2 regions of the Gordonia aquimaris genome follow, and region 1 is predicted to be linked to the other one. Evidence: predicted binding sites of a transcription regulator. Region 1 holds the regulator's gene; the other holds the start of a gene.
What was found. Region 1 encodes LexA, which represses DNA repair genes until DNA is damaged. Its sites were predicted from a motif close to CGAACANNTGTTCG; they were not measured.

Region 1 (4,425 bases):
CGCACGGCCGATCTCGGAGAAGCGGGCGATCCGCGCCCTCGATCAGTTCAGCTGAGACCGTCGGTGACGCTGACCCGCTCATCAACCACCCCGGAATCGGCCTCGGAGCGGTGGGTGAGATTGCCCTGCAGGTCGTCGATCTCTCGCTGAAAGTCCTCCAGCGAGTCGAATGACCGGTAGACCGAGGCGAAGCGCAGATAGGCCACCTCGTCGAGATCACGCAGCGGACCGAGGATCGCCAACCCCACCTCATTGCTGGGAATCTCGGCCGATCCCGATGCGCGGACCGCATCCTCGACCTGCTGGGCCAACTTGGCGAGCGCGTCCTCGGCGACGTCTCGGCCCTGGCAGGCCCGACGAACCCCGCGCATCACCTTCTCCCGACTGAACGGCTCGGTGACCCCGTTGCGTTTGGCGACCGACAGCACGGCACTCTCGACGGTCGAGAATCGGCGACCGCACTCCGCACACGAACGGCGCCGTCGGATCGCCTGCCCCTCGTCGGCGACACGCGAGTCGATGACCTTGGTGTCTTCGTTCTTGCAAAACGGGCAGCGCATGTCATCCTCACGCACGTCTCTGGACACACCGGCGTACCGGTCACCCGTCACGCCGTGCCGGTTCCCGGCCGGACCCTGTGCCATCGAGGATACCGTCAGGCCCTCAGCTGTATGCGGGTGCGATCAAAGCCTGCCCCACCCGCAGGCCGGAGCCGGCGAGTTTGTTGCGTTCGACGATCTGCTCGATGACGGCCTGGCGTGGCACATCCGGCGCGATGCGATCGGCGATGGAGCTCAACGAATCACCCTGCCGCACGTGGACCACCTCGGTCCCGGTAGGGCTCGGTTGCACCGACGCGGCATAGTTGGAGCCGACGATGGCGACCGCCCACACCAGCACCGCGAGCGCCCCACCGAGCACCACGGCTGCGGCCGTCGCGCGTCGACGCACGAACCTACGGTCGACTCCCGGCGACGCACAACTCGTCCCCGACACCCGTGCCGCGGGGGCACCGGACCCGCCCGGTCGACGCCTCGTGGGCCCAGTGGAGTCATATCGCCCCCGCCGCCGCGGTCGGGAGACATGCCCGGCCGGGACTCTGTCGCGCGTCGGGACGTCTGCAGGGCGCCCGGATGCCGGGTGCATCGGGGACGCAGCCGGTGCGTACTGCGTCTGCCGATGAAGGGTCGCTGTGCTCATCGTGTCCTCCTGGGAACGAGTCGGATCGAACCTCGGGCGCCTCTCGAACGCACGTCGCTCATGTGTTCGAGAGAACGCATGTTCGATTTGTAGCACGTGGGTCCGACAATGTCTCGACACACGTCGAACACATGTTTGAACATGTCAAAATGTTCGGCTACTGTCGGCGACATGGTGACGTGCGTGGATGGGCCCTGAACAGCAGCTCCGAACCAGCCGAGCAGTCTCCCCGAACAGACCAGCAGTTTTTCGATCCAGACCGGCAACCCGTAATCGGCCACTGCCGGTTTCGGCGACAGGAAGGACTCGACCGATGAGCGACAAAGCCGGCGGGCGGCGCGGCGCGTCCCGCGGGATCAGCAGCAAGCCGAAACCCGAGGCGCAGGCGCCGACCGGAGCCGATACGGAGGCGTCGGATAGCGCGGTCGCCGATCCGGAAGTCGTCGAGGCTAGCCTGACCCCTCGTCAGCGAGGCGTGCTCGAGTACATCCGCGCCTCGGTCCGCGAGCGCGGATATCCGCCGAGCATCCGGGAGATCGGCGATGCCGTCGGCCTCACCTCGACGTCGTCGGTGGCCCACCAGCTGCGGACCCTGGAACGCAAAGGTCTACTCAAGCGCGACCACAACCGCCCACGCGCGGTCAACATCCAAGACGGCGACCAGCACATCCCACCGGGCGGTACGGCCGCATCCGGCGATGGCGCGCAGTTGCCCACCCCGACGTTCGTACCGGTCCTCGGCCGGATCGCGGCGGGTGGACCCATTCTCGCCGAGGAAGCCGTCGAGGACGTGTTCCCGCTGCCCCGCGAACTCGTCGGTGAGGGCTCACTGTTCCTGCTCCGCGTGGTCGGCGAGTCGATGATCGACGCGGCGATCTGCGACGGCGACTGGGTGGTCGTACGCCAGCAGAGTGTCGCCGACAACGGCGACATCGTGGCAGCGATGATCGACGGCGAGGCCACGGTCAAGACCTTCAAGCGCAAGGACGGCCACGTCTGGCTGATGCCGCACAACGATCTGTTCGACCCGATCTCGGGCGATGACGCAGCCATTCTCGGCAAGGTCGTCACCGTGATGCGTCGGGTCTGAACCCGAGCGGGCCGGCCGCTCAGCCGACCACTGCGCCGGCCAGCACCGCAGTCGCAGCAGCACGCGCCGCGGCGGGTTCGGCCGTCGCCAGGGCAGCCTCGGCGGCCGCACGACATTGCTCGACGGTCACCTCCGCGAGCCTGGCGCCGACCGCGGCCGAGGCCGCGGGCGCAGTCGACAGGGACGTGACCCCGAGTCCGACCAGCACACACGCGAGCAACGGATCGGCTGCCGCCTCGCCGCAGACCCCGACGGGTTTGTCGGCGGCCTGACCGGCGCGCGCCACGCCGGCGATAAGGGTGAGCACCGCGGGCTGCCAGGGATCGGTGAGAGCGGCGAGCTCCGCCGACATCCGGTCGGCGGCCATCGTGTACTGGGTCAGGTCGTTGGTTCCGATCGACACGAAGTCGACCTCCGCCAGGATCGATTCGGCGAGGATCGCTGCCGCCGGCACCTCGATCATCACACCGGCGATCAGTCCGCGTCGGCGTACCTCCCCGGCGAACTCCGCGGCCTCGGTCGCCGAGGCGATCATCGGCGCCATCACCCACGGCGTCGGTTGATGTCCGTCGGCGGCTGCCGCGATCGCGTCGAGCTGGGCCGCCCGGATGCCCGGATGAGCATCGACGATCCGGTTGCCACGCACGCCGAGTGCCGGATTGGTCTCCTCGATCTGCGTGACGAACTTCAGCGGCTTGTCGGAGCCCGCATCGAGGGTCCGGATCACCACCTTGCGCCCCTCGAAGGCGTCGAGCACCTCGCGATAGAGCCGCGTCTGCTCCTCCACCGAGGGCTCGTCCGCGCGGTCGAGAAACGCCAACTCCGTGCGGAACAGGCCGACACCCTCTACCGGGTGGGAGGTCGCCGACCGGGCCGACGTGCCATCGGCGACATTGGCGAGGACCGCGATCGGTCGCCCGTCGGCGGTCACTCCCGGTCCGGCCCAGGCCGCCACCAATTCCGCCATCCGCCGGCTCTCGGCCACGCGCGCGGCGGCGTCGTCGGGATCCGGCTCGACCTCCAGGGTGCCCGCGGTACCGTCGACCAGCACCGTCGTCCCGGCGGCCACCTCACCGAGGCCGGATACCGCCACCACACACGGAATCCCGAGTTGTCGCGCGATGATCGCGGTGTGACTGGTCGGGCCGCCCAGCCGTGTGACCAGCGCGGTGACCTTTGTCGGGTCCAGTCCCGCCGTGTCGGCCGGAGCAAGATCGTCGGCCAACAGCACAGACGGTTCGGCGGGTTCCGGAACCCCGGGTTCGGGGACTCCCAGTAGTTCGGCGACCACGCGGTCCCGGACATCGTTGAGATCCGTGACGCGCTCGGCCATGAGGCCGCCGAGCTTGGTGAACATCTCCGCGAACTGGTCGGTCGCGGCGACCGCTGCCGCCGGCGCTGGCGTCCCTGTCGTGATGAGTTTCGAGGCCGCGCCGGTCCACCCGCGGTCCTCGGCGAGACCCGCCGTCGCCGACAACACCTCCGCCGCGGCACCCGAGGCGTGTGATGCCCGCTCCCGCAGCCTCCCCGCGACCGCGGCCGCCGCGTCGGTGAACCGCTTGATCTCCACGTCGCGTTCGTCCTCGAGGACTGGGGCGGCGACGGCCGGATCATACACCGGACGCTCACCCGGCCAGATCGCGGGCCCGTAGGCGTGTCCGCCGACGACCGGCGTTCCGTTCAGTACGTGTGTGTGCTCCACCGAGATCCTCACTTGTCCGACGGGCTGGGCCACGGTGTGCCGCCACGATCCACTGGTCACCGTTGTGATCCAAGTTACAAGAAAACCTTGACTTGTCAACATAAACAGGCGTAAACACAGATATACCCACATCCAACGCCAATCAAATCAACAGACGAGGACATCGTGTACGCGGAAGAACGTCAGCAGGCGATCGCCAACCAGGTACGGGTCAACGGCCGCGCCTCGGTCACCGCTTTGGCCTCGTTGTTCGACGTGACGAGCGAGACCGTCCGCCGCGATCTCGCTGTGCTGGAACGCAACGGACACCTCCAGCGCGTCCATGGTGGCGCCGTACGTCCCGGCGCGACGCCGGTCGTCGGCGAACAGGGCATCGACGAACGCCTGATGTCGCACACCGACCAGAAGCTCGCGATCGGTGCGGCCGCGTCGC
Region 2 (4,425 bases), on a different contig from region 1:
ATGCCGAGCAGGAAGCCCACCGGGATGGAGATGATGCCCGGATTGGACAGCGGGAACCAGGCGAAGTCGGCGCCGGGAATCATCGCGGTCGCCGATCCGGAAACGGCCGGCGAGAAGATGATCAGCACGATCGTCGAGATCAGGCCGCCGTAGATGCTCCACAGCGCACCGCGGGTGTTGAACCGCTTCCAGTACAGCGAGTACAGGATCGTCGGCAGGTTCGCGGCTGCGGCGATGGCGAACGCCAGGGCCACCAGGAAGGCGATGTTCTGACCGTTGGCCAGGATGCCGAGGATGATCGCCATGATGCCCAGCACCACAACGGTGTAGCGCGACACCTTCACCTGGTCGTCCTCGCTGGCCTGGCCGCGCTTGATGACACTGCCGTAGATGTCATGGGCGAACGACGCAGACGCGGTGATGGCCAGGCCGGCGACCACGGCGAGGATGGTCGCGAACGCCACCGCCGAGATGATGCCGAGCAGTACCACGCCACCGAGTTCGAAGGCCAGCAGCGGTGCTGCCGAGTTCTGTCCGCCTGCGGCGTTCATGATCTCGTCCGGGCCGACCAAGGCGGCGGCGCCGTAGCCGAGAATCAGGGTGAACAGGTAGAACGCGCCGATCAGCGCGATGGCCCACACCACCGACCTGCGTGCTTCCTTGGCCGTCGGCACTGTGTAGAAGCGCATCAGCACGTGCGGCAGACCTGCGGTACCGAGCACCAGGGCGATCGCCAGCGAGATGAAGTTGATCTGCGACGAGAGCGATCCGCCGTATTGGGCGCCGGGGGCGAGAACGTCACGGGCGGCGACCTTCTCATCCGACGACCCGGTGATCGCATCCTGTGCAGAGCCGAGGATGCTGGACACGTTCATACCGAACTTCGCCAACACGATGAACGTCATGACCGCGGCACCGGTGATCAGCAGGACGGCCTTGATGATCTGCACCCACGTGGTGCCCTTCATACCGCCGATGAGGACGTAGACGATCATCAGCGCACCGACGATGGCGATCACGATCGACTGGCCGACGCGGCTCTCGATGTCGAGCAGCAGCGCCACCAGACCGCCGGCGCCGGCCATCTGGGCGAGGAGATAGAACAGCGACACCATCAGCGTGGAGATGGCCGCGGCCAACCGCACCGGACGCTGGCGCAGTCGGAAGCTCAGCACGTCGGCCATGGTGAATTTGCCGGTGTTGCGGAGCAATTCGGCCACCAGCAGCAGGGCGACGAGCCATGCGACCAGGAAGCCGATGGAGTAGAGGAAGCCATCGTAGCCGTAGACGGCGATGGCGCCGGCGATGCCGAGGAAGCTGGCCGCCGACAGATAGTCGCCGGCAATGGCAATGCCGTTCTGTGGGCCGGAGAAGCCACGGCCGCCAGTGAAGAAGTCAGCTGCGGACTTGTTGTTCTTGCTCGCCCGGATCACCACGTACATGGTGACGGCGACGAACGCTACGAAGATGGAGATGTTGGCGACCGGGTTGCCGACGGACGCAGCCAGATTGATCGTGGTCATGCGCTGATCTCGCTTTCCATCTTCTCGCGGATAGCGGTGGCCCGCGGGTCGAGGTCACGGTTGGCGAACCGTACGTAGAGCCCAGTGATCACGAAGGTCGTGACAAATTGCAGCAGGCCCAGGATCAGGCCGATGTTGATATCGCCCCAAACCTTTGTGCCCATGAAGTCGGTGGCGAACGCCCCGAGCAGCACATAGAGCGCGTACCACAGCAGGAAGAACGCCGTCAGCGGAAAGACGAACCGGCGCAGTCGATGCCGCAGGTCTTGGAATTCCGGGCTGGCCTGGACTTCCAGCCACTGCTCGCCGGTCGGCGAATGCGACGCCGAGCCGGGCGGATGTTCGATCGTGGACACGCCTACCTCCTGAATGTCTGTGATGACTCTCGACTGGCAAGCGTATTGAGGTGCAAGTCACAGCAGAATGGGGTGTTGTGGGTCACACGGCGAAGTAGTGAGACTGTGCGACGGACGGTCGATGGCGGCCGACGAGCGGTTGGGTGGGGAACCCCTCGCCAAGTCTCGCGGCCGCACAGGGGGCATGAGGCGAGTGCCTCAGCCCGCCGCCCCCTCGCTGGTTGAGCAGCGGCGTGCGAGCTTGCGAGCCCGCCGCATATCGAAACCACCCCACCCGCTCAAAAATCTTCTGCACTATTTTCAAGAAACTCCTTGACATCGAACTGGTGTTCGACCATAGTGGAGTCATGGGAGCTTCGGGGGATCTCACCACCATCACTGATTCTGTTCGTGACCTGCACTTTGCCGACGATATGTCGGGGCGTGCGGCGTTTGATGCGATGACCGCTCTGGTCACGTTGCGTAATCTGATCGACCATCACGCTGCGACGGTGGTCGGCCATCTGGACCGACTGGGTGTGGCCCGCGACCACGGCCGCAAACTCAGTGAACTGTTGATCGTGATGGGGCTCGCGCCGGCGGTCGCGTCCCGTCTGATCCGTATCGCCACTGCCCGTGCGCAGCTGCCCACTCTGGGCGCGCATGCCGCCGATGGGGCGATCTCCGCCGAACATGTGGATGCGGTGGGTAAAGGGGTCGATCATGTCGGGAAAAGATCGGCGGAACCGCTCGACGATGTGGCGCGTCTAAACATCGTGACCGAACTTCTCGCCCAATTCTTTTCCGGCGCCACCCCCGCCGACATCGGTAAACGTGCGCGTCGTCTGGGCAACCAGGCCGCCGCCGACACCGGTGGGTTACCGGCATCCGAGGACCGCAACCTCAACGCGCTCGTCCACGATGTCGATGGTGACGGGCGGCTGCAGGTACGCGCCGACCTCAACACCGAAGTCGGCGAAAAATTCTCGGCCGCGATGGAAGAGCTGGCGGCTCCGCGCCCTGAACCCGACGGCTCACCGGATGCGCGTTCCACCGAGCGCCGGCATGCCGACGCCCTCGAAGCGTTGCTGGATATCGCTGCCCGCAGCGGTGATGCGGCCTCGGCGCCCCGTCACCAGATGCTGGTGTCGGTGCCCGCCGATACCCCGGATCTGGCCGAACTGCCGTTCATGGGGTCGATCTCCGAAGCCATGCTGCGCACCCTGACCTGTGACACCACCGCGACGGTCGCGATCGTCGATGGTGAGGCGGTGCCGATGGAGATGAGTAAAGACAAACGCCTGTTCCCAGCGTATCTGCGTAAGGCGTTGCACAAGCGGGATCAGTGTTGCATCAAATGCGGCGTGGCGGCCTCCCGCTGCCAAGGCCATCATATTGTGCATTGGGCTGATGGTGGAATCACGGTGTTGGACAACGGCTGTCTGCTGTGCCCGTCGTGTCATGCCGACATCCACCACAACGGGTGGCAGGTGATCATGGGCCACGACCGACATCCCTGGCTCATCCCACCCGTCGCTGTCGACCCGCACCGGCGGCCGATACCGGCCTACAACCGACGCACCCTCAACCTCGACAACCTACCCGCCGCCGCCTGAGCCACGCTGACCGGCGAGTAGGTCACGCAGCCAAGTCTTCCCACGCACCCGATCCCGGTCGGGACCGCAACCGTCCCTTGAGAACTCCATAGAGTGAACCAACGGCGCCGCAACGGTGTCGCGTACCCGACGGCCACATCGGTTGCACAACAACCCATGTGGTGCGCGGTACGCGACACTGTACGCCGGCCGACCGCCTACTCGCTCGGCAGGCGCTCGATCCCCATGCCCAACCGCTCCGGCACGTGCATGCGGGCGAAGGTCCGTGCCAGATCGTCGGGCACTCGGCGACGGGTCGCGAGACTCACCCCGATCATCGTCGCGAACGCCAGTGGCACGGTCACCGCGGCCGGATAGCCGATGATCTCCGCGGGCCAACCGCCGAGCACGTCGTTGCTCACCACCCCGGCGATCGCAAGGCTGGTCGCGGCACCCGAACTCACGCCGCCGACGATGAGCCCGGCAACCGCGCCGGGCGCGGTCAGGCCGCGCCACCAGATGCCCAGCACCAGAAGAGGGCACAACGTCGATGCGGCGACGGCGAACACCAGCCCGACCGTCCGCGACAACTCCAGCGACGACGCCGCCAGCGAGAGACCGATCGGGATGACACCGCCGATGAGCGCGGCGATGCGGAAGTCGCGCACTCGTCCGCGCAGCACGTCCGTGGACAACGCGCCTGCGACGCTGACCAGCAACCCCGACGAGGTAGCGAGGAACGCCGCGATGGCACCAGCGGCCACCAACGCCGCCAGGATCTGCCCGGCCAGCCCCCCGACGGCGGCAGCGGGCAGCAACAACACCGCGGCATCGGACGTACCGGTGATCAGCAACTGCGGTACATACAGGCGTGCGAGGACCCCCAACACGGTCGGGAACAGATAGAACAGCGACAGCAGCGCGATGACCGCCAGCGCAGTGCGTCGCGATGACCGCCCGTCCGGGTTGGTG

Region 2: the regulator LexA is predicted to act here: its motif matches at 2,199-2,212, upstream of OSB52_RS04020 (HNH endonuclease signature motif containing protein).

The regions. Positions count from the first base shown of each region.
Region 1 is NZ_JAPKFM010000016.1:53,023-57,447, reverse strand. Features, by position in the region: gene hrpA (ATP-dependent RNA helicase HrpA) at 1-55, shown strand, start outside; gene nrdR (transcriptional regulator NrdR) at 48-560, opposite strand; gene OSB52_RS15285 (LysM peptidoglycan-binding domain-containing protein) at 664-951, opposite strand; gene lexA (transcriptional repressor LexA) at 1,514-2,290, shown strand; gene OSB52_RS15275 (phosphoenolpyruvate--protein phosphotransferase) at 2,310-3,992, opposite strand; gene OSB52_RS15270 (DeoR/GlpR family DNA-binding transcription regulator) at 4,158-4,425, shown strand, end outside.
Region 2 is NZ_JAPKFM010000003.1:82,663-87,087, forward strand. Features, by position in the region: gene OSB52_RS04010 (monocarboxylic acid transporter) at 1-1,523, opposite strand, end outside; gene OSB52_RS04015 (DUF485 domain-containing protein) at 1,520-1,879, opposite strand; gene OSB52_RS04020 (HNH endonuclease signature motif containing protein) at 2,227-3,474, shown strand; gene OSB52_RS04025 (sodium/solute symporter) at 3,672-4,425, opposite strand, start outside.